2 regions of the Roseateles flavus genome follow, and region 2 is predicted to be linked to the other one. Evidence: riboswitches for the same ligand, from Rfam matches in the RefSeq annotation. Region 2 holds a riboswitch; the other holds the start of a gene.
The links. Region 2 has a riboswitch for glycine ahead of gcvT (glycine cleavage system aminomethyltransferase GcvT). Riboswitches for the same ligand answer to the same signal wherever they lie in the genome.
Positions count from the first base shown of each region.

Region 1: linked by a shared signal. The riboswitch ahead of ABDJ40_RS23065 (D-amino acid dehydrogenase) and the one ahead of gcvT (glycine cleavage system aminomethyltransferase GcvT) in region 2 are both predicted to bind glycine.

Region 1 covers NZ_JBDPZC010000017.1:6,930-17,239, forward strand. The annotation lists gene ABDJ40_RS23035 (methyltransferase domain-containing protein) at 1-246, opposite strand, end outside; gene ABDJ40_RS23040 (HDOD domain-containing protein) at 337-1,092, opposite strand; gene ABDJ40_RS23045 (hypothetical protein) at 1,294-1,551, opposite strand; gene ABDJ40_RS23050 (hypothetical protein) at 1,600-1,791, opposite strand; gene ABDJ40_RS23055 (hypothetical protein) at 2,441-2,983, opposite strand; gene fusA (elongation factor G) at 3,078-5,177, opposite strand; gene ABDJ40_RS23065 (D-amino acid dehydrogenase) at 5,281-6,579, opposite strand; glycine riboswitch at 6,682-6,800, opposite strand; glycine riboswitch at 6,802-6,905, opposite strand; gene ABDJ40_RS23070 (DUF2785 domain-containing protein) at 7,042-7,959, shown strand; gene ABDJ40_RS23075 (PQQ-dependent sugar dehydrogenase) at 8,034-9,245, shown strand; gene ABDJ40_RS23080 (GNAT family N-acetyltransferase) at 9,258-9,737, opposite strand; gene ABDJ40_RS23085 (GNAT family N-acetyltransferase) at 9,734-10,310, opposite strand, start outside.
Region 2 covers NZ_JBDPZC010000006.1:142,721-153,030, forward strand. The annotation lists gene ABDJ40_RS13930 (amidohydrolase family protein) at 1-1,571, shown strand, start outside; gene ABDJ40_RS13935 (DegQ family serine endoprotease) at 1,674-3,233, opposite strand; gene ABDJ40_RS13940 (ATP-binding protein) at 3,310-4,725, opposite strand; gene ABDJ40_RS13945 (response regulator) at 4,722-5,381, opposite strand; glycine riboswitch at 5,492-5,595, shown strand; glycine riboswitch at 5,605-5,713, shown strand; gene gcvT (glycine cleavage system aminomethyltransferase GcvT) at 5,775-6,899, shown strand; gene gcvH (glycine cleavage system protein GcvH) at 6,989-7,363, shown strand; gene gcvP (aminomethyl-transferring glycine dehydrogenase) at 7,508-10,310, shown strand, end outside.

The sequences.
Region 1 (10,310 bases), on a different contig from region 2:
CAGGCCCTGGCGGGCGCGAGCGACGGCCGCTGGGGCGTAGTCGAGGCCACGGGCGATCAGCCCGTGCCGGGCCAGTGACTGCAGCTCGTGCCCATTGCCACAGCCCGGCACCAGCACGCGCTGGCCTGGGCGCAGTACACCGGCATCGAGCCAGGCCTGCAACTGGGGGTGAGGTGCGCCGCGATCCCAGGGCGTCTGCCCTTGTTCGAAGCGTTGCTGCCAGAAGTCTTGGGTAGGGCCGGCCATGGCCCGCATCATAGGCTGGGCGATGGTGGCGGGCGAGGGCGCCTTGACGCGCCGAGGCCAACCGAGGGCCGCCCGGCCCCACCGAAGGCGTCAGCGGACGTCCAGCTCGTGCAGCAGCTTGAGCGTGTGCGTCGGGCCCAGCGTGAGCAGCTCGCCGATCTCGCGGAGGTCGTCGGGGACGGCGGGGTTCTCCCAGCTGTCCGCGGTGTGTCGGGCCAGGCGCACAGCGAGGCGCACGCACTGGACCTGCGGATCATGCCCGCGCTTGTCGTCGGTGCAGTGGGTCAGCAGCTCGGGCAGGCGCCAGGCCCGCATGAGGCTCTGCTCCAGGTCCCCCAACTCGATATTGAGCACTTCCTTCTGTGCGGTCACGCTGCGTGTGCCGGGCTGCGAGGCCATGCGCCATTGGACCTTCTGGGCGAGGTCCGGGGCGTGGCACCACAGCAGCATCTCTGCGAAGTCGTGCAGCAGGGCTGCGCTGTGGATGATGGCGGCGTCCGGGTCCAGCCGGTGGGCGGCGAAGCCCAGGGCAAAGCGCGCCGCGCGGTCGGCGCGTCGCATCACCCGCATCAGGCCGCCATAGGCCACGGGCAGGTGGGCGAGGCGGTCCTCGACGGTGGGCTGGGGGCCGAAGTACTTGAAGAAGGGCGTGATGCCCATCAACACCAGCGCTGCGGTCACCGTCTCGGCATCGGCCAGCAGGCGGCTGGACCGATGGGCCGAGGCGAAGCGCAGCACCTTGAGCGTCATCAGCGGGTCGGTGGCCAGGCCTTCGCCGATGCTGTTGGCATCGACGGCGTCCTCGTTAGCACGCCAGAGCTCGAGCTGTTCGGCTGTCGATGCCAAGACAGGGATCTCCGCCTCCCGGAAAAACGCAGTCCAGCGATTCAAGTCCAGGAAGGGCTTGCTCAGTGGAGTGAACGGCTGGGGGGGCGGGGTGCTCATCGCAGGCCATAGCGTAGGCGCTTTTGTCGAGTATCGGCAATGCCGTGCCCAACTTGAGCGCCAGGCTCCCGACTGCCAGCAGCAAAGTGAGGAAAAATCGTCTCATCGGATCCTCCCTTCGCCCGGCCAGCCGCCGAGGCGTTCGCCGTCGAAGCGGACGCTGCCGATGGGGTCCCCGGCGCGGCGGCGCGGCAGGGCCTCGGTGGCGGCTTCTTCCGTGGCTTGCTCGGCCGTCTCAACACGGCTTTCGGATGCAGCGGGGGCGCTGAGCCAGCGCATCAGGCGCAGGGACAGGGCTGCCAGGACGTCGCTGCTGGTACTGACGATGCCGAAGCGCGTCGTCTTGATGATCTTTTGCATGATGGTGCTCCCTCGGGCCTCGCGCCGGCAGGCGGCGAGGCTTGCGATTCACGGACTGCGCTCGTCTGGGCGCAGACGGCGGATTTCCAGGGCCAGGTCTTGCTTGGCGCGCTGGCGTTCGGCGGCGCGTTGGGCCTGGTGGCGGCCGGCCTGCCGCAGCAGGGCCGGCGCCACCAGGGGATTGCGCGGTTTTCGGCCCTGCAGCGTCAGCTGCGGGCGAGGGGCGGTGAACTGGGACATGTCGCTCTCCTTGGCGCCTCCCGGGTTCGTCGGGCCGGCGCAGGCAATGAAGGGTTGATCGGACGATGCACAGGCGGCGCCGGGCCGGTGGACGGATCCACCCGCAGGCTGGCCCGGCACGGGACCGGTCTCAAGTCAGGGCATGGCGGCAGGGACGCTTGCGCAGGCGGTGGTTCGAAGCCACGCGCAGGGCGGCAGGCCGCAGGGCACAGGCAGGCGCTGGCACATCAGGGCGCTGGGTGCGCCCGGGGGCCTTGAGCAAGCCGGCGTCGGCCCGGGTTCGGCGGTGACGCGTGGCTGGCATGGCCCTGATGACCAGGGTCAGGTGAGGTTGCTGGTGCTCACCGAGGCGGCGTCACCCTGGCACTGCAGGGGCGGGGTGACGCGCGGTGGTGAGGAACTCATCGCGGTGAACCCGTCCGCGACTTGCGCAAATGATAAACGATTGATTATCTTGCGCAAGCGCTTTTTATCTCTGATGCAAAGCAATCCCAAGCGCCGTGCGAAGCTCGCGCGGCGCGTGCGATGTGCGCGCCAGGCGCGGGAAGCGCCTGGGCATGGGCCTTGTACGGGGGCGGGGGAGCGGGCGGCAGCGGCCCCGAGAGAAAGCGCGCCGGCCGTGGCCGGGCGCTGGCACCGCTGTCCCTGATTAACGCTTCTTGGGCTTGAGCGGGGCGATGCCCTGCTGGAGTCGGCGCCAGTCGTCCAGATCGCTGGCGTGCGACGCCGCCGAAGCGGGCGCGGCGGGCGGCCTGGCGGCCGAGCTGCGCGCCCCCGTGCCGGCGGCAGGATGCACCACCGGGGCGGGCGCCGGGCTCTCCGGCGGCGTCAGCACCTCGCCCAGCAGGTCCAGCAGGCGCGTGCGGGCGCGCTGGGGATGGCGGCGATAGTAGGTCAGCACCAGGCCGATGATGAAGCGTTCGTCGTCATCGCGGGGCAGGGCAGGTTCGGTGTCGCCCGCGGGCGCCGGGGCCTGGCCGTGCTCCAGGTCCATCCAGCCGGGCGGCTTGTGGCACAGCTGCTCGAACTGCCGGGCCAGGCGTTCGCCGATCTGGCGCGAACGGCTCTTGATCTGGCTCCAGTAGCTGGGCTGGATCTGCAAGCGCTCCGCGAAACGCCGCTCCAGGCCGCGCAGAGCGGCGGCATCGGGGTGCTTGATGGTGGCGGCGACGAACTCTTCAAACAGGATCATCGCGTTGTCCAGACGGACCTGAGCGACGTCCCGGGCAGCGGAACACATCCCGCAATGATAAAGCCTTGTTCACTCAAGCCCGGTGTGATTGTCCTCACTCGTCCTCGTCGTGCGGCTTGTGGGCCGCCACCAGCTGCGCCTGCATATTGGGTGGTACCAGCTCGTAGTGCGAGAGGCTGATGGTGTAGCGGCCCTGGCCGCTGGTCAGGGCATTGAGCCGCGTCTGGTAGCTGACGAGCTCGGCCAGCGGGGCCAGGCCCTGGATGCTGATGCTGCCCGGCACCGGATTGCCCGTGCCCAGCACCTGCCCGCGCCGCGAGGCCAGGTCGCCGGTGATGTCCCCCATGGTGGCGGCGGGGGCGAGGATCTCCACCTGCACGATGGGTTCCAGCACTTGCGGGCGGGCCTCCAGCACGGCGGCCATCAGGGCCTTGCGCCCGGCGGTCACGAAGGCGATTTCCTTGGAGTCCACCGAGTGGTGCTTGCCGTCGAACACCACCACCCGCAGGTCCACCAGCGGGAAGCCGGCGATCACGCCCTGGGCCAGGGCCTGGCGCACACCCTTCTCGACGGCGGGCATGAAGACACCGGGGATGGTGCCGCCCTTGACCTCGTCGCGGAATTCGAAGCCGGCGCCTCGCTCCAGGGGCTCGATGCGCAGCCACACCTCGCCGAACTGTCCGGCGCCGCCGCTCTGCTTCTTGTGGCGGTAATGGCCCTCGGAGGGCGAGGAGATGGTCTCCCGGTAGGCCACGCGTGGCGGCTGCGTCTGCACCTCGCCCTTGTAGGTCTCGCGCAGGCGCTCCAGCAGCACGCGCAGATGCAGTTCGCCCAGGCCGTAGACGAGGGTCTCGTTGGTCTGGGCGGCATGTTCCAGGCGCAGGCAGGGATCTTCGTCGACCAGGCGGCGCAGCTGGTCCCACAGGCGTTGCTCGTCGCCATGCCGGGCAGGGCTGATCGCCAGGCCGTGCACCGGCTCGGGGAATTGCAGCGGGGCCAGGTGCAGGTGTTCGTCTTCGGGCGCGTCGTGCAGCACGGCGTCGTAGTGCAGCTCGTCGATCTTGGCCACGGCGCAGAGGTCGCCCGGAAGGGCCTGCTCCACCTCCACATGCTCCTTGCCGCGCAGCATGAAGAGATGGCTGACGCGCACCGGCTTGCGTGCATGGCCCACATAGAGCTGGGCATTGCGTTTCAGCGTGCCCTGATGGACGCGCAGCAGGGCCAGCTTGCCGAGGTAGGGGTCGGCCTGGATCTTGAAGACGTGGGCCAGCACGTGGCGGTCTGCATCGGGCAGGGGTTTCAGCGGGCGGGCGTCGGCGCCCTCGCCCTCCAGGAACTGCGGCGGGTTGGCCTCGCCCGGGTGAGGCAGCAGGCGCGCGATGGCGTCCAGCAGCTCGGGCACGCCCACGCCGGACTTCGCCGCGGTGAAGCACACGGGGATGAGGTGGCCCTCGCGCAGGGCCTGCTCCAGGGGCGCATGCAGCTCGCTGGCGGGGACGTCGCCTTCGTTGAGGTAGCGCTCGACGAAGTCACCGTCGACCTCCACCACCTGTTCCACCAAGGCCCGATGGGCCTCGGCCACGGAGCCGAAGTCGCTGTCGCCGTCGCGCTGGAAAAAGCAGTCCGAGACCCGCGTGCCGCCGCCGGCCGGCAGGTTCAGCGGCAGGCATTCCTTGCCCAGGCGCTCCTGCAGCAGGGCCAGCAGGCCGGGGAGGTCGACCTCCGGGGCGTCGATCTTGTTGATCACGACCAGGCGCGTGCGCTCGCGCTGGGCCGCGACCTCCATCAGCCGCGTGGCCATCAGCTCCAGTCCAGCCTGCGCATTGAGCACCAGCACGGCGCTCTCCACGGCTTCCAGCGCGGGGAGGGCCTGGCCGATGAAGTCCGGCGCGCCCGGGGTGTCCAGCACATGCAGGCGCAGGCCCTGCCAGTCGAGGTGGACGGCGCTGGTCTGCAGCGAATGCTGCATGCGGCGCTCCAGGGCTTCGTGGTCACTGACCGTGTTGCCCTTCTCGACGGATCCTGCCTGCTTGATGGCGCCCGCCTGCAGCAGCAGGGCCTCGCACAAGGTGGTCTTGCCGCTGCCTGCGGGGCCGACCAGGGCCAGGGTGCGCAGGCTCTGCAGGCGGGAATCCTGCGCGCTGCCGGACAGGCCGGAGGCAGCGCCTCCTGCGGACGAAGGGCTGGAGGCCATAGGCGTGCTCCTTGAGGTCGGGACCGATGCACAAATGCCGTGGCCTGAGCCTAGGGCAAGGCATGGCCCCGCACAAGGGGGCGTGCGCAAGACCTGACGTCGTTCAGGCGTAGCGCAGCTCGCCGTCTTCCAGCTGCTCCTGCGTGGCTGCGGTGAAGGCGTAGTCCAGGACGGGCCGCCGGCCGCTGACGATGTCCGCAATGGCCGCCGCCGAGCCGCAGGCATGGGTCCAGCCCAGGGTGCCGTGCCCGGTGTTGAGGTAGACGTTGGGCACGTGGCTGGCGCCGATATAGGGCAGGTTGGACGGCGTGGCGGGCCGCAGGCCGGTCCAGAACTGCGCGCCGCGGCCGTCGGTCATGGAGGGGAAGAGCTCGCGCGTGCGACGCACGATGGCCTCGCAGCGGGTGAGGTTCAGCTCGGTGCTGTAGCCGTTGAGCTCGGCCGTGCCGGCAATGCGCAGGCGGTCGCCCAGGCGCGAGAAGACCAGCTTGTACTCGTCGTCCGTCAGAGAGACCTGGTAGCTGTGCTCGGGCGAGATCACCGGCAGCGTCACCGAGTAGCCCTTGGCCGGGTAGATGTTGAGATGGATGCCCAGCTCGCGTGCCAGGCCGCGGCTGAAGCTGCCCATGCACAGCACGAAGCGGTCGGCGGCCAGGCGCTGCACCACGCCGTTCGCATCGGCGCAGATCACGCGGCTGATGCCGGACTCGCGGCTGCCTTCCAGGCCCAGGATGCGGGTGTCGTAGGCGAAGCGCACGCCGGCTTCCGCACAGCGGGCGGCCAGGGCCTGGGTGAAGCGGTGGGCGTCGCCGGACTCGTCGCTGGGCGTCATCGAACCGCCGACGATCTGCTGCCGGCACTGGGCCAGCGCGGGCTCGATGGCCACGCATTCGTCGGGCGTCTTCATGTCCAGCTCGCAGCCCTGCTCGCGCATGATGCGGGCCGGCTCCTGCGCCGCCTCGTACTCGGCCTCGCTGGTGTAGAAGTGCAGGATGCCCTGGGTGCGCTGGTCGTATTGCAGGCCCAGTTGGCCGCGCAGCTCGCGCAGTTGCTCGCGGCTGTAGAGGCCCAGCTTGACGATGTTGCGGATGTTGTGCGCCGTGCGGCCCTGCGTGCACTCGCGCAGGAACTGCAGGCCCCAGCGCCACTGGGCCAGGTCCGCGCGCAGGCGGAAGAGCAGGGGGGCGTCCTCCTTCATGAGCCACTTGAGCACCTTCAGCGGTGCGCCGGGATTGGCCCAGGGCTCGGCATGGGAGACGGAGATCTGCCCGCCATTGGCGTAGCTGGTCTCCAGGCCGGCTGCGGGCTGGCGGTCGATGACGGTGACTTCGTGGCCGGCCCGGCGGAGATACCAGGCGGTGCTGATGCCGGTGACGCCGGCGCCCAGGACGATGACATGCATGCGGAACTCTCGATGAACTGAGGGTTGAACGCGCAGGCGTGCGTGACTCGGGCGTGAGGGGCAGAAAAAACCCCGGGCCAAAGAGAGCGTGCGCCTGTGCGCGCCGCTCCCGCTGTCCTCGGTACCTGAGAGATTCAGCCGCTGGACTTCAGGGTCTGCGGCCTTGCTCCTTCGGCGGAAGCCGGGCTCGGAGCCTGGCCTCACTCTCCAGCATTCGGCTTGATGACGGATCCAGTACGGGGCCTGAGCGAGTATGGGAGCTTGCGCCTTCGGCGGCAGGCCCGCATGAACATGGCATGGGGTCTGCACTCTCCTGAATCCGACGCGCAGTGTACGTGGCCGGGGCGGCCGTCGGCAAGCGGGCCGCCTGCGCCAGCGGTCTCCCATGGCTTTGTGCACGGCGGGCAAGTCCGGTGGCGCGGGAGCCGAGGCGCGCCCAAGATGCGCGCCAAGGAGGTCCGCATGGGACGCACTGCAAAAGTCTGCATCGGAGGCCGGACCTGGGCTGGCCTGGCCCTGATGGCGGCGTTCGTGGCCCCGGCTGCGGCGGATTGCCCGCCGTCCTTGGAGGGCCAGGTCCAGCAGGCCGCGCAGCTGCGTGCCTGGACGCAGGACGCCGCGCGCCCGGCGGCGCCCTTCCAGCGAGTGGCGCTCTCTCTGGCCGACTGTCTGTCCTCGCCCGATCCCGCCTTGCGTGACGAGCTGGGCTTCGAGCTGCTTTCCGCCTGGATGCGCGCCGGCCGGCTCACCCCTGAAACCCTGCGCCTGCTGCGCGATCGCTGGCTGTCCGTGCTGCAGGCGCCGCCGGACGCTCCGGGGTTTCACGCGCCCTTTGCGGCGCTGGCGCTGTCCGAGGTCGCCCGTGTCGATCGCGTCCAGCCCTTTCTGCAGCCTGCCGAGCGCGAGGCCCTGCTGGTGGCAGGCGCTTCCTGGCTGCGGCAATGGCGCGACTACCGCGCGCATGACGACCGCGAGGGCTGGCGCCATGGGGTGGCCCACGGCGCCGATCTGCTGATGCAGCTGGCCCTGAACCCCGCCGTGGATGCGGACGGCGCGGCCCTCATGCTGGCCTCGCTGGGCGCCCAGGTGCTGGCCCAGGGGCAGGTCGCCTACCAGCATGGCGAGGGCGAGCGCCTGGCGCGGGCCGCGCGCTTTGCCCTGGCGCGCAGTGCCTGGTCGGCGGAGCAGGTGAAGGCCTGGCTGCTGACGGTGCTGGAGCCCGCTCGCGGCGGCAGCTGGGATGCCCGCCGCCTGCGCCTGGCGCACAACGCCCGCCAGTTCCTGTGGCCGCTTTATGTGGCCCTGCAGGAGCAACCCGATGCCGGCCTGCGCGAGCGCGCGCTGCCCGCGGTGCGCCAGGCGCTGGCGTCCTTGGACTGAGGCCGCCACAGCTTCTTACAACGGGGACGCCGGCAAGCTCCTAGACTGCCTGCATCCACGACGGGAGATGGCGCATGGCAGCTTGGCATCGAAGCTCGGGAGCCCTGATGGTGGCGGCCCTGGTGGCGTGCGGAGGGGGCGGCGGTGACTCAAGCGCCAGCGCCACACCGACACCCACGCCGACACCAACACCCACGCCGACACCAACACCCACGCCGACACCGACACCAACGCCGAGCCCCACTCCCCAGCTCGCCACGCTCCGCACGGACCTGGGCAACCCATGGTCCCTGGCCGTGCTGCCGGACGGGCGCCTGCTGGTGACCCAGCGCAGCGGCGGCCTGCTGAGGCTCAGCGCCGACGCGCGCCAGAAGGAGGTCATCAGCGGCGCACCAGCGGTGGACTCGGCGGGGCAGGGCGGCCTGCTGGACCTGGCCCTCGACCCCGACTTCAGCCAGAACGGCCTCGTCTACCTGAGCTTCAGCGAACCGGGCAGTGGCAGCGAGGCGGGGCGCAGCGGCACGGCGGTCTTCAAGGCCCGGCTGCAGGGCACGGCCCTGGTGGAGGGGCAGGTGATCTTTCGCCAGAGCCCCAAGGTCAGCGGCTCCGGGCACTACGGCTCCCGCCTGGTCTTTGCCCGCGACAAGACCCTCTTCGTGACCCTGGGCGAGCGCCAGCAGGGCAGCCCCGCTCAGGACCTGGGCAAGACCTTGGGCAAGGTGGTGCGCATCAACCGCGATGGCGGCCTTCCGGCCGACAACCCTGCGCTCGGCCCAGTCGCCGCGCCGGGCATCTATTCGCTGGGCCACCGCAATCCGCAGGGCGCCGCGCTGCATCCGCAGACGGGCGAGCTCTGGGTCAGCGAGCACGGGCCGCAGGGCGGTGACGAGATCAACCGCATTGCGCCCGGCGGCAACTACGGCTGGCCGGTGCGCAGCTATGGCTGCAACTACGGTGATCCGGTGGGGGACGCCTGCCGCATCGGTGGCGGCACGCATGCGCCGGCCTATGTCGAGCCCCTGACCTTCTGGGTGCCGACCTCCATCGCGCCAGCCGGCCTGCTGTTCTACACCGGCAGCATGTTCCCCGAGTGGCAGGGGCAGCTCTTCTCCGGCAGCCTGGCGGGCCAGGCGCTGTGGCGATTGAAGCTGGCCGGCAACACGGTGCAGGAGCGCAGCGCGATGTATGCCGACCTCGGGGAGCGCATCCGCGACGTCAGGCAGGCGCCCGACGGCGCGCTGCTGATGCTCACCGACAGCGGCCGGCTGCTGCGCGTCTTCCGCTGAGGCGCGAGGCGCTCACAGGGCGAGGCCGAGGCAGGCGGCGTCCGCGCGGCCCGCATAGTGGCCGTAGCCGGGGATCTCCGTGAAGCCCTGGTGCTGGTAGAAGGCCAGGGCGCGGGCGTTGACGCGCCGGGTCTCCAGCCAGACGCGCCGATAGCCCAGGCGGCGGGCCTCGTCCAGCAGGGCGGCCAGCAGGGCCGCACCCAGGCCTTGGCCGCGGGCCCGGGCATACATGCGCTTGATCTCGGCCGTTCCGGGCAGCCCCTCAGGGAGCGGGCGCAGGGCGCCACAGCCCTGGGCCTGCCCTTGCCCGTCCCGGGCCACCAGGAAGGCGCAGCCCGTCGACTGCATCCGCGACGGATCGAAGCGGGCGGCGCCGCTGTCGCCGCTGAGCGCGGCGAGCAGGGCGTTCAGCTCGTCCATCAAGGCGGCGGCGTCCTCGCTGCGGGCGTCGCAAGGCTCGATGCGCCAGCGGGGCGCCGCGATGCCGCTCACAGGGTCTTGTACAGCAGGGCGGCCGAATGCAGCCGGCCTTCGGCGCAGACGCTGTGCCCGGGGATGGCGCCGGCGCGCTGCCAGCCCAGATGGGTGTAGACGGCCTCGGCCTGGGAGTCCGCGGGCGCTTCCAGCACCAGCAGCCGGCGGCCCTGGCGCAGGGCCGTGCACTCCAGCGTCGCCATCAGCTGGCTGGCGATGCCCCGGCCGCGTTCCTGGCTGTGCACCATGAGGCGCTGCACCTCCCCGCGGTGGTGCGCGTTGGAGGGCTGGGGCAGGGCCAGCTGCACCGCACCCTGCAGCGGGCCATGGCCATCTCCCTCGCAGGCGATCCAGAGGTGGTGGTGGCTGCCCAGGCGCGCGTAGACGCTGTGCCAGTAGTCCATGGCCTGGTAGCGGGACAAGGGGGCCAGGAAGCCCAGCGAGGCGCCGTGGTGCACGCTGTCGATCAGGAGGTCCGCCAGGGCCGGCAGCCATTGCAGGTCCCGCGAACCCAGCGCCCGCACCTGCACCGCGCCGCGCTTGCGTGCCTGCCCGACCACGCGCAAGCGGGCGGCGCCAGCGCCCTGCGGC
Region 2 (10,310 bases):
AGCGCTTCCATGCCTACGTGGTGCCGCTGCCGGCCACGGGCAAGACGCTCTCGCTGGCGCCCAAGATGGACGCCGTGCCGGTCAAGCAGCTGGACATCAATGCCGGCGAGTACCTGCAGTGGTCGGGTGACGGCAAGACCCTGCACTACGCCCTGGCCGACCAGCTCTTCAGCGTGCCGCTGGAGCAGGTCTTTGCCAAGGGCGAGGGCCAGGCCTGGAAGCCCGCCGAGCAGGGCCTGCCGATCGGTTTCAGGGCGAAGGCCGACAAGCCGCAAGGCCGCATCGCCTTCACCGGCGGGCGCATCGTCACCATGAAGGGCAACGAGGTCATCGACAACGGCACCCTGCTGGTCGAGGGCGACCGCATCGTGGCGGTGGGGGCGGCCTCCAGCGTCCACGTGCCGGCCGATGCCCGCCGCGTGGACGTCAGCGGCAAGACCCTGATCCCCGGCCTCATCGATGCCCACTGGCACGGCGGCATGGCGGAGTCACGCCTGATCCCGCAGCAGAGCTGGGTCAACTACGCCTCGCTGGCCTTCGGCCTCACCACCATCCATGACCCGAGCAACAGCACGGCGGAGATCTTCACGCAGTCCGAGATGCAGCGTGCCGGCCGCGTGGTCGGCCCGCGCATCTACTCGACCGGCACCATCCTCTACGGCGCCAAGGCCGATGTCAGCGCCCTGATCAACAGCTACGAGGACGCCCTCACCCACCTCAAGCGCATGAAGGCCGCGGGCGCCATCAGCGTCAAGAGCTACAACCAGCCGCGCCGCGAGCAGCGCCAGCAGGTGCTGGCCGCTGCACGCGAGACCGGCATGATGGTGGTGCCCGAGGGCGGCTCGCTGTTCCAGACGAACATGAGCATGGTGGTGGACGGCCACACGGGCGTGGAGCACGCCCTGCCCGTGGCCAAGGTCTACGAGGACGTGAAGCAGCTGTGGCCGCAGACCGCCGTGGGCTACACGCCCACGCTCAACGTCGCCTATGGCGGCCTGGACGGCGAGCATTACTGGTACGCCCGCAGCGATGTCTGGCGCCATCCCATCCTGTCCAAGTTCGTGCCGCGCTCGGTGCTGGAGCCCCGCAGCGTGCGCCGCGAGACCGCGCCCGAGGAGGACTTCAACGTGATCCAGGTCGCGAAGACCGCCACCGAGCTTGAGCGCGCCGGCACCCGCACCAACATCGGCGCCCACGGCCAGCGCGAGGGCCTGGGCGCGCACTGGGAGATGTGGATGTTCGGCCTGGGTGGCATGAGCTCGCTGGAGGCCATCCGCAGCGCGACCCTGAACCCGGCCCGCTACCTCGGCCTGGACAGGGACATCGGCTCGCTGGAGCAAGGCAAGCTCGCCGACCTGGTGGTCATCGACGGCGATGTGCTCAAGGACATCCGCCAGAGCGACCGCATCAGCCAGGTGATGGTGGGCGGCCGCCTCTACGCCGTGCCCAGCATGAACGAGGTCGCGCCACGCCAGAAGGCCCGCAAGCCCTTCTTCTTCGAGGGCGATGCGGCAGGCACGCCGCTGGATGCCGACGCGCTGAGCGAGGGGCATGGGCATCACGGCCATTGAGGCCCGCGGGGGCTCTTGAGGCCCCGGCCCACGGCCCGATCCAGGCTGGAACGACAAAGGGCGCCCCGCGGGGCGCCCTTCTTCATGCCCGCTTCAGGCCCGTCAGCCCAGCTTCACCGGCACGAAGATCCGGTCCTTGCCGCGCTGCACCAGCAGGGCCACGGACTTCTCGGCGCCCGCCACCACGCTGCGCACCTGCTCGACCGAGCTCACCGGCGTGCCGTTGACGGCCAGCAGCACGTCGCCCGGGCGCACGCCGGCCTGGGCCGAGGGGCCGCTGACCTCGTCGATCACCAGGCCTTCCTTCACGCCGCTGTCACGGCGCTCCTGGGGCTCCAGCGGGCGCAGGGCCAGGCCCAGCTTGCCTTGCTGGGGCGCGCTCTCGTCGTCGGACCGGGCCGTGCGGCTCTTCTTCTCGCCGTCATCACCCAGCCTGGCCTTGAGTGTCTCGAGCTTGCCGTGACGCCAGACTTCCAGCGTCGCGGTTTCGCCGGGCATGGCCTGGCCGACCAGGGCCGGGAGGTCGCTGCTGGCCACGATGGGCTGGCCGTTGAACTTCAGGATCACGTCCCCCGACTTCAACCCGGCCTTCGCGCCCGCGCTGCCTTCCTCGATATTGGCCACCAGCGCGCCTTCCGGCCGGGCCAGCTTGAAGGAATCGGCGAAGCCCTGGTTGACGTCCTGGATGGTGATGCCCAGGCGCGCGTGCTGCACCTTGCCGCCCTTCTCGATCTGCTGGCGCACGCGCTGAGCCACCTCGACGGGAATCGCGAAGGACAGGCCCTGATAGCCGCCGCTCTGGCTGTAGATCTGCGAGTTGATGCCCACCACCTCGCCGCGCGCATTGAACAGCGGGCCGCCGGAGTTGCCCGGGTTGATGGCGACGTCGGTCTGCAGGAAGGGCACGAAGCTCTCCTGCGGCAGGGCGCGGCCCTTGGCGCTCACCACGCCGGCCGAGACGCTGTTCTCGAAGCCGAAGGGCGAGCCGATGGCCAGCACCCATTCACCCACGCGCAGGTCCCGCGTGCTCCCCAGGGTCACGGTAGGCAGGCCCTTGGCCTCGATCTTGAGCACGGCCACATCAGTCTTGGGATCGGAGCCCAGCACCTTGGCCTTGAACTCGCGCCGGTCGGTCAGCTTGACGGTCACCTCGGAGGCATCGCGCACCACGTGGGCATTGGTCAGGATGGTGCCGTCCTCGGACACGATGAATCCCGAGCCCTGGCCGCGGGTGGGCATCTCGCCGCCGCGCGGGATCTGGGGCTGGAAGCGACGGAAGAATTCGTAGAAGGGATCGTCGGGGTCCAGCTCGGGCATGGCGCCACGGCGCTGCGCCTGCGTCTTCACGGTGCCCGTAACGCTGATGTTGACGACGGCCGGGCCCTGGCGGGCGGCGATGGTGGCGAAGTCCGGCAAGGCGGCCGCGGCCATGGGCGCTGGCGCTGCCGCGTTCACGGCGGCAGGCGCGGCGCTGGCCAGCACGGGGCTGGTGGTGGCAGCGGGCTCGGCAGGCGCCGTCACCGGCGCGCTGTTGCTGGTCTTGAGGGTGTTGCTGGCATGCATGGCACCGGCACCTCCGGCGGCACCAAGCACGCCAGCGGCGACGAGGGCCCAGACCAGGCGGCGGGCCGGGATCATGCGGTTGAGGCGGTGGTCGGTCATGGCGTTCTCCTTTTGGCTGCAGCGACCTGGACGGTCGCGACGGTCAGCACTTTCGAACGCCTCGCTTAGAAACCGCTTAACGAAGCTGAGCCCGGTCTGAGGACGCATCGCCCGGCTCGCAGGCCGGGAGGCGCAGCTCCACCTGCAGGCCGCCCAGGCGACTGGACTGACTCAGGCGCAGCTGGGCGCCATGGCGCTCGGCGATGGCCTTGACGATGGCCAGGCCCAGGCCGCTGCCCGGCGCCTGCGAGGCCGAGGCACTGCTGCGATAGAAGCGGTCGAAGACGCGCTGGCGCTCGTCGGCGGGGATGCCCGGCCCGCTGTCCTCCACCAGCAGCAAGACCTGACCCTCTCCCGGCGTGGCATGCAGGCTGAGGTCCACCTGGCCGCCCGCGGGGCTGTACTTGATGGCGTTGTCCAGCAGGTTGCGCAGCAGCACGCGCAGGCCTTCGGGCTGGCCCAGGACCCAGGCGGCATCGCAGTCCTGCAGGCCCACGTCCACGCCGCGCAGGCTGCCCAGCTCGCTGGCATCGGCCACGGCCTGGCGGCAGAGCGCGTCCAGGGCCACCGGCTCCAGCGCCCGCTGCGCGGCCGCGCCTTCCTGGCGGGCCAGGGACAGCAGTTGCTCGATCAGGTGCGAGGCCCGCTCGATGCCCTGCTCCAGGCGCCTCAGGCCGGGCTCGCCTGCCGTGCTGCTCATGGCGCTGCCCTGCTGCAGCGCCTGCAGCTGCAGCTTCAGCGCGGCCAGCGGCGTGCGCAGCTCATGGGCCGCATCGGCCACGAAGTGCTGCTGGTCCTCGAAGGCCCTGCGCACGCGGCCCAGCAGGGCGTTGAACTCCTGCACCATGGGCCGCAGTTCGCTGGGCAGGTCGCCCGCGGGGACGGGCGCCAGATCGCCTGGCGAGCGGTCCGCCAGCTGGGCGCGCACGCGCTCCACCGGGTCCAGGGAACGGCTGATGACCAGCCACACGACGAGACCCAGCAGCGGCAGCATCAGCAGCGTGGGCATGGCCGTGCGCCAGGCCAGTTGCGAGGCCATGCGCTGGCGCACTGAGAGGTCCTGGGCGACCTGGATCACCTGCAGCGGCGTCTGCACCGAGAAGACGCGGAAGGTGCGCCCACGGTCGCTGACGTCGGAGAAGCCCAGCACCGCGCGCTGCGGCAGCAGCCACGGTCCGGGTGAGCGGAACATGGAGGCGCCGTCCAGGCTCCAGACCTGCACATGGAAGTCGAAGCTCTGCTGCTCGCCCAGGGGCAGCGAGATGGTGCCGCTGCCCGGCCCCGCCATGCTGCCGCGCAGTGAGAAAGCCATCTGCTGCATCTGGTAGTCGAAGAGCTGGTCGGCCTCGGCCAGGGCCGTGCGGTAGGCGCTGTAGGCCTGCAGGAAGGCCGCCAGCGAGACGGCGGCCAGCAGGAACATCATCAGGCGCTGGCGCAGCGAGCGCGGCATCAACCCTCGCCGCAGGCCCGCCAGCCGTTCGAGGCTCTTCATTCCTTGGGGACGCGATAGCCCACGCCGCGCACGTTCTGGATCAGCTCGGCGCCCAGCTTCTTGCGCAGGCCGTGGATGTAGACCTCGACCGCATTGCTGGAGATCTCGTCCTTCCAGCCGTAGAGCTTCTCCTCCAGCTGCTGGCGCGACAGCACCATGCCCGGCCGGGCCAGCAGCGGCTCCAGCACCGCCCACTCACGCGCCGAGAGCACGACCTCGCGGCCGTCCTTGCTCACCTCGCGGGTGGCGGGGTTGATGGCCACGCCCTTGTGCTCGTAGACCGGCTCGGCACGGCCCTGGGCCCGGCGCAGCAGGGCGCGGATGCGGGCCAGCAGCTCGTGGAACTCGTAGGGCTTGAGCACGTAGTCGTCCGCCCCGGCGTCCAGGCCGGCAATGCGCTGCTCCAGGGCATCGCGCGCCGTGGCGATCAGCACGGGCAGGCTCTGCTTGCGGCCGCGCAGCTGCTTGAGCACCGTCATGCCGTCGGCCTTGGGCAGGCCCAGGTCGAGGATCAGCAGGTCATAGTTCTGGCTCAGCAGCGCGGTGTCGGCCATCTCGCCGTCGCGGACCCAGTCGACCGCATAGCCTTCCGCCCGCAGCAGGTCCAGCAGGGGCTCACCGATCATCAGGTCGTCTTCGACCAGCAGCAGTCTCATGGTGGCTCGGGGCACGTCGGGGTGGAAAAGCAGAATTCTCCACGGAAGAAAGCCCCCGGCCTTAGCAGCCCCTTAATCTCTTGCCGGGCGGGCTGATTCCATGGCTACAATGCGCCCGGTCAGGAGAGAGCTCTCTAGCGGGAGCCGCCGAAGGCGCAGAGGCATTGGTGATCCCACGCTTCGAACGCTCAGGCAAAAGGACTGACAAAACGTTCCGATCGGAACGTTCCTCACTGGAGAGAGACGGGTCTCGAGCCCGTCCACCGAAGGGGCAAGCTGCTGGCGATACGCCGGTGGCCAATCTCTCAGGTAAAGCGGACAGCGAGGGCAGCTCCCCATCCCCGGATCAACGGCCGGGCTGGGGTTCCAGAATGCCCTCGAAGGAATTTGCCCATGTCCGCCCCCGCCGCCGATCTCAAGAAGACCCCCCTGCACGCCCTGCACGTCGAACTCGGTGCCAAGATGGTGCCCTTCGGCGGCTACGACATGCCCGTGCAGTACAAGGCCGGCATCCTGGCCGAGCACAAGCACACCCGCACGGCCGCCGGCCTCTTCGACGTCTCGCACATGGGCCAGCTGCGTCTGGTGGGCGCTGACGCCGGCGCCGCCCTGGAGTCCATCGTGCCGGTGGACATCATCGACCTGCCCGTCTACAAGCAGCGCTACGCCCTCTTCACGAACGAGCAGGGCGGCATCCTCGACGACCTGATGGTCTGCCGCCGCCCCGACGACATCTTCGTGGTGGTGAACGCCGCCTGCAAGGAGCAGGACACGGCCCATCTGCAGGCCAAGATCGGCAGCCGCTGCGAGGTGATCCCCACCCCCGAGCGCGCCCTGCTCGCGCTGCAAGGCCCGCAGGCCGTGACGGCCCTGGCCCGCCTGAACCCCGAAGTCGCCAAGCTGACCTTCATGACCGGCGGCTTCTTCAATCTGGACGGCATCGAGACCTTCCTGACCCGCTCGGGCTACACCGGCGAAGACGGCTTCGAGATCTCGGTGCACAACGACCAGGCCGTCGAGCTGGCCCGCAAGCTGCTGGCCCAGCCCGAAGTGATGCCCATCGGCCTCGGCGCCCGCGACACCCTGCGCCTGGAAGCCGGCCTGTGCCTCTACGGCCATGACATCGACACCAGCACCACCCCCGTGGAAGGCGCCCTGACCTGGGCCATCCAGAAGGTGCGCCGCGCCGGTGGCGCCCGTGCCGGCGGCTATCCCGGTGCCGACATCGTCAACGAGCAGCTCGCCAACGGCGTGCAGCGCAAGCGCGTGGGCCTGATCTCCGCCGAGCGCATGCCCGTGCGCGAAGGCGCCAAGCTGGTGAACGCAGACGGCACCGAGATCGGCGTCGTGACCAGCGGCTCCCTGGGCCCCACGGTCAACCAGCCGGTGGCCCTGGGCTATGTGCAGACGGCCTACGCCCCGCAAGGCACGGAAGTCTTCGCCCTGGTGCGTGACAAGCGCGTTGCCATGACCGTGGCCGCCACCCCCTTCGCGCCGCACCGCTATTTCCGCGGCTGACATCCGCGTGTGAGGGGCCGATACTGGCCCCTCGCCTGTTTCCCCGTCCAGTTTTCCCTGGTCTTTTCTCCCGACATTCGGAGCACACCATGAGCATCAAGTACACCGCCGACCACGAGTGGATCCAGATCAACGCTGACGGCACCGCCACCGTGGGCATCACCGTCCATGCGCAAGACGCGCTGGGCGACGTGGTGTTCGTGGACCTGCCCGACGTCGGCAAGAGCTTCGCCGAGAAGGAAGTCGCCGGCGTGGTCGAGTCCGTCAAGGCCGCCGCCGACGTCTACATGCCCGTCAGCGGCGAGATCACCGAGGTCAACGAAGCCCTGCGCGCCGACCCTTCCCTCGCCAACAGCGACCCGCTGGCCTCGGGCTGGTTCTTCAAGGTCAAGCTGTCCAAGCCGGCCGAGCTGGACGCCCTGATGGACGCCACCGCCTACGACGAGCTGGTCAAGAACAGCTGATCGCCGTGAGGTGAACAACGGGCACCGACAGTCCTGTCCGTGCCCGTTTCCGTATCTGCCGGGCGGCCCCTGCCTGCCACCGCCCTGCCCCGGACTGCCGCCGCCGGCCATGAGCCTGCCGCGGTCACCGATGAAGGATTTGCCATGTTGATGTCTGCCCTGAAGCCCCTGCGCGAACTCGAGAACGCCGCCGAATTCCACGCCCGCCACATCGGCCCCGATGCCGCCGATGAAGCCGCCATGCTGTCCGTGATCGGCCAGGCCTCGCGCCGTGCCCTGATCGAGGCCATCGTGCCCGCCAGCATCAAGCGCACGGCCGGCATGCAGCTGCCGCCCGCCGCCACCGAGGCCGCCGCGCTGGCCGAGCTGAAGGCCGTCGCGAGCAAGAACCAGGTGCTCAAGAGCTACATCGGCCAGGGCTACTACGGCACCCTGACCCCGGGCGTCATCCTGCGCAACATCCTCGAGAACCCCGCCTGGTACACCGCCTACACGCCCTACCAGGCCGAGATCTCGCAAGGCCGCATGGAGGCCCTGGTCAACTTCCAGACCATGGTGACCGACCTCACCGGCATGGCCATCGCCAACGCCTCCATGCTGGACGAGGCCACCGCCGCCGCCGAGGCCATGACTCTGGCCGCCCGCGTGGGCAAGAGCAAGAGCCAGACCTTCTTCGTGGCCGACGACGTGCTGCCGCAGACGCTGGAAGTGGTGCGCACCCGCGCCGAGCCCATCGGCATCACCGTGGTCGTGGGCCCCGCCGCCGAGGCCGGCAAGACCGAGTGCTTCGCCGCCCTGGTGCAGTACCCCGGCGTCAACGGTGACGTGCGCAGCCTGCAGCCCGTCGCCGACGCCGTGCATGCCCAGAACGGCCTGCTGATCGCCGCCGCCGACCTGCTGTCCCTGACCCTGCTGAAGGCACCTGGCGAGCAAGGCGCCGACATCGCCGTGGGCACGACCCAGCGCTTCGGCATGCCCATGGGCAATGGCGGCCCGCACGCCGCCTACATGGCCTGCAAGGACGAGTTCAAGCGCAACCTGCCGGGCCGCCTGGTCGGTGTCTCGGTGGACGCGCAAGGCAACAAGGCCTACCGCCTGGCCCTGCAGACCCGCGAGCAGCACATCCGCCGCGAGAAGGCCACCTCCAACATCTGTACCGCCCAGGTGCTGCCGGCCGTCGTGGCCAGCATGTACGCCGTCTACCACGGCCCGCAAGGCCTGAAGCGCATCGCCCAGCGCGTGGCGGCCTACACCGCCATCCTGGCCGAAGGCCTGAAGGGCCTGGGCTTCGGCATCAACAATGCCGCCGCCTTTGACACCCTGCACGTGCAGACCGGCGCCAAGACCGAGGCCCTGCTGGCCGCGGGTGTCAAGGCTGGCATGAACTTCCGCCGCGCCTCGGCCCAGTCCCTGAGCCTGTCGCTGGACGAGACCACCACGCGTGAAGACCTCGGCGCCGTGCTGGCCGTCTTCGCCGACGGCAAGAGCCTGCCCGGCTTCGCCGCCTTCGAGAAGGGCGTGGCCGCCATGATCCCGGCCGAGCTGGTGCGCACCAGCAGCTACCTCGACCACCCGGTGTTCAACACCCACCACAGCGAAACCGAGATGCTGCGCTACATCCGCGCCCTGTCCGACAAGGACCTGGCCCTGGACCGCAGCATGATCCCGCTGGGTTCCTGCACCATGAAGCTGAACGCGACCAGCGAGATGATCCCCATCACCTGGCCAGAGTTCGCCCAGATCCACCCCTTCGCCCCGCGCGAGCAACTGGCGGGCTACGAGCTGCTGAACGAACAGCTGACCGCCTGGCTGTGCCAGGCCACCGGCTACTCCGGCATCAGCCTGCAGCCCAATGCCGGCTCGCAGGGCGAGTACGCCGGCCTGCTGGCCATCAAGGCCTGGCATGAGTCGCGCGGCGAAGGCCATCGCAAGATCTGCCTGATCCCCGAGTCCGCGCACGGCACCAACCCCGCCTCGGCCCAGATGGTGGGCATGCAGGTGGTGGTCACCAAGTGCGACAAGGAAGGCAATATCGACCTAGCCGACCTGAAGGCCAAGTGCGAGCAGCACAGTGCCAACCTGGCCGCCATCATGATCACCTACCCCTCGACCTACGGCGTCTTCGACACCCAGGTCAAGGAGATCTGCCAGCTCGTGAAGAGCCATGGCGGCCGCGTCTATGTGGACGGCGCCAACATGAACGCCCTGGTCGGCGTGGCGGCCCCTGGCGAGTTCGGCGGCGACGTGTCCCACCTGAACCTGCACAAGACCTTCTGCATCCCCCACGGCGGTGGCGGCCCGGGCGTCGGCCCGGTCTGCGTGGTCGCCGACCTCGTGCCCTTCCTGCCCGCGCACCGCAGCGCCGGCGTGGGCGTGGCCAGCAATGTGGGTGCCGTCTCGGCCGCCCCGCTGGGCAACGCCGCCGTGCTGCCCATCAGCTGGATGTACGTCCGCATGATGGCCGCCGACGGCCTGCAGGCCGCGACCGAGATCGCTATCCTGTCCGCCAACTATGTGGCCGCCCGTTTGTCGGATGCCTATGACATCCACTTCAGCGGCAATATCGCCGGCGTGAAGGGCGGTGGCGTGGCCCACGAGTGCATCCTGGACCTGCGCCCGCTGAAGGACAGCTCCGGCGTGTCCGCCGAAGACGTGGCCAAGCGCCTGATCGACTACGGCTTCCACGCCCCCACGCTGTCCTTCCCGGTGGCCGGCACGCTGATGGTGGAGCCGACCGAGTCGGAGTCCAAGGCCGAGCTGGACCGCTTCTGCGACGCCATGCTGGCCATCCGCGCCGAGATCGCCAAGGTCGAGGCCGGCCAGTGGGCCCGCGAGGACAACCCGCTCGTGAACGCTCCGCACACCGCCGAGGTGCTGCTGGCCACCGAGTGGAGCCATGGCTACACCCGCGAGGAAGCCGCCTACCCGGTGGCCACCCTGCGCCGCC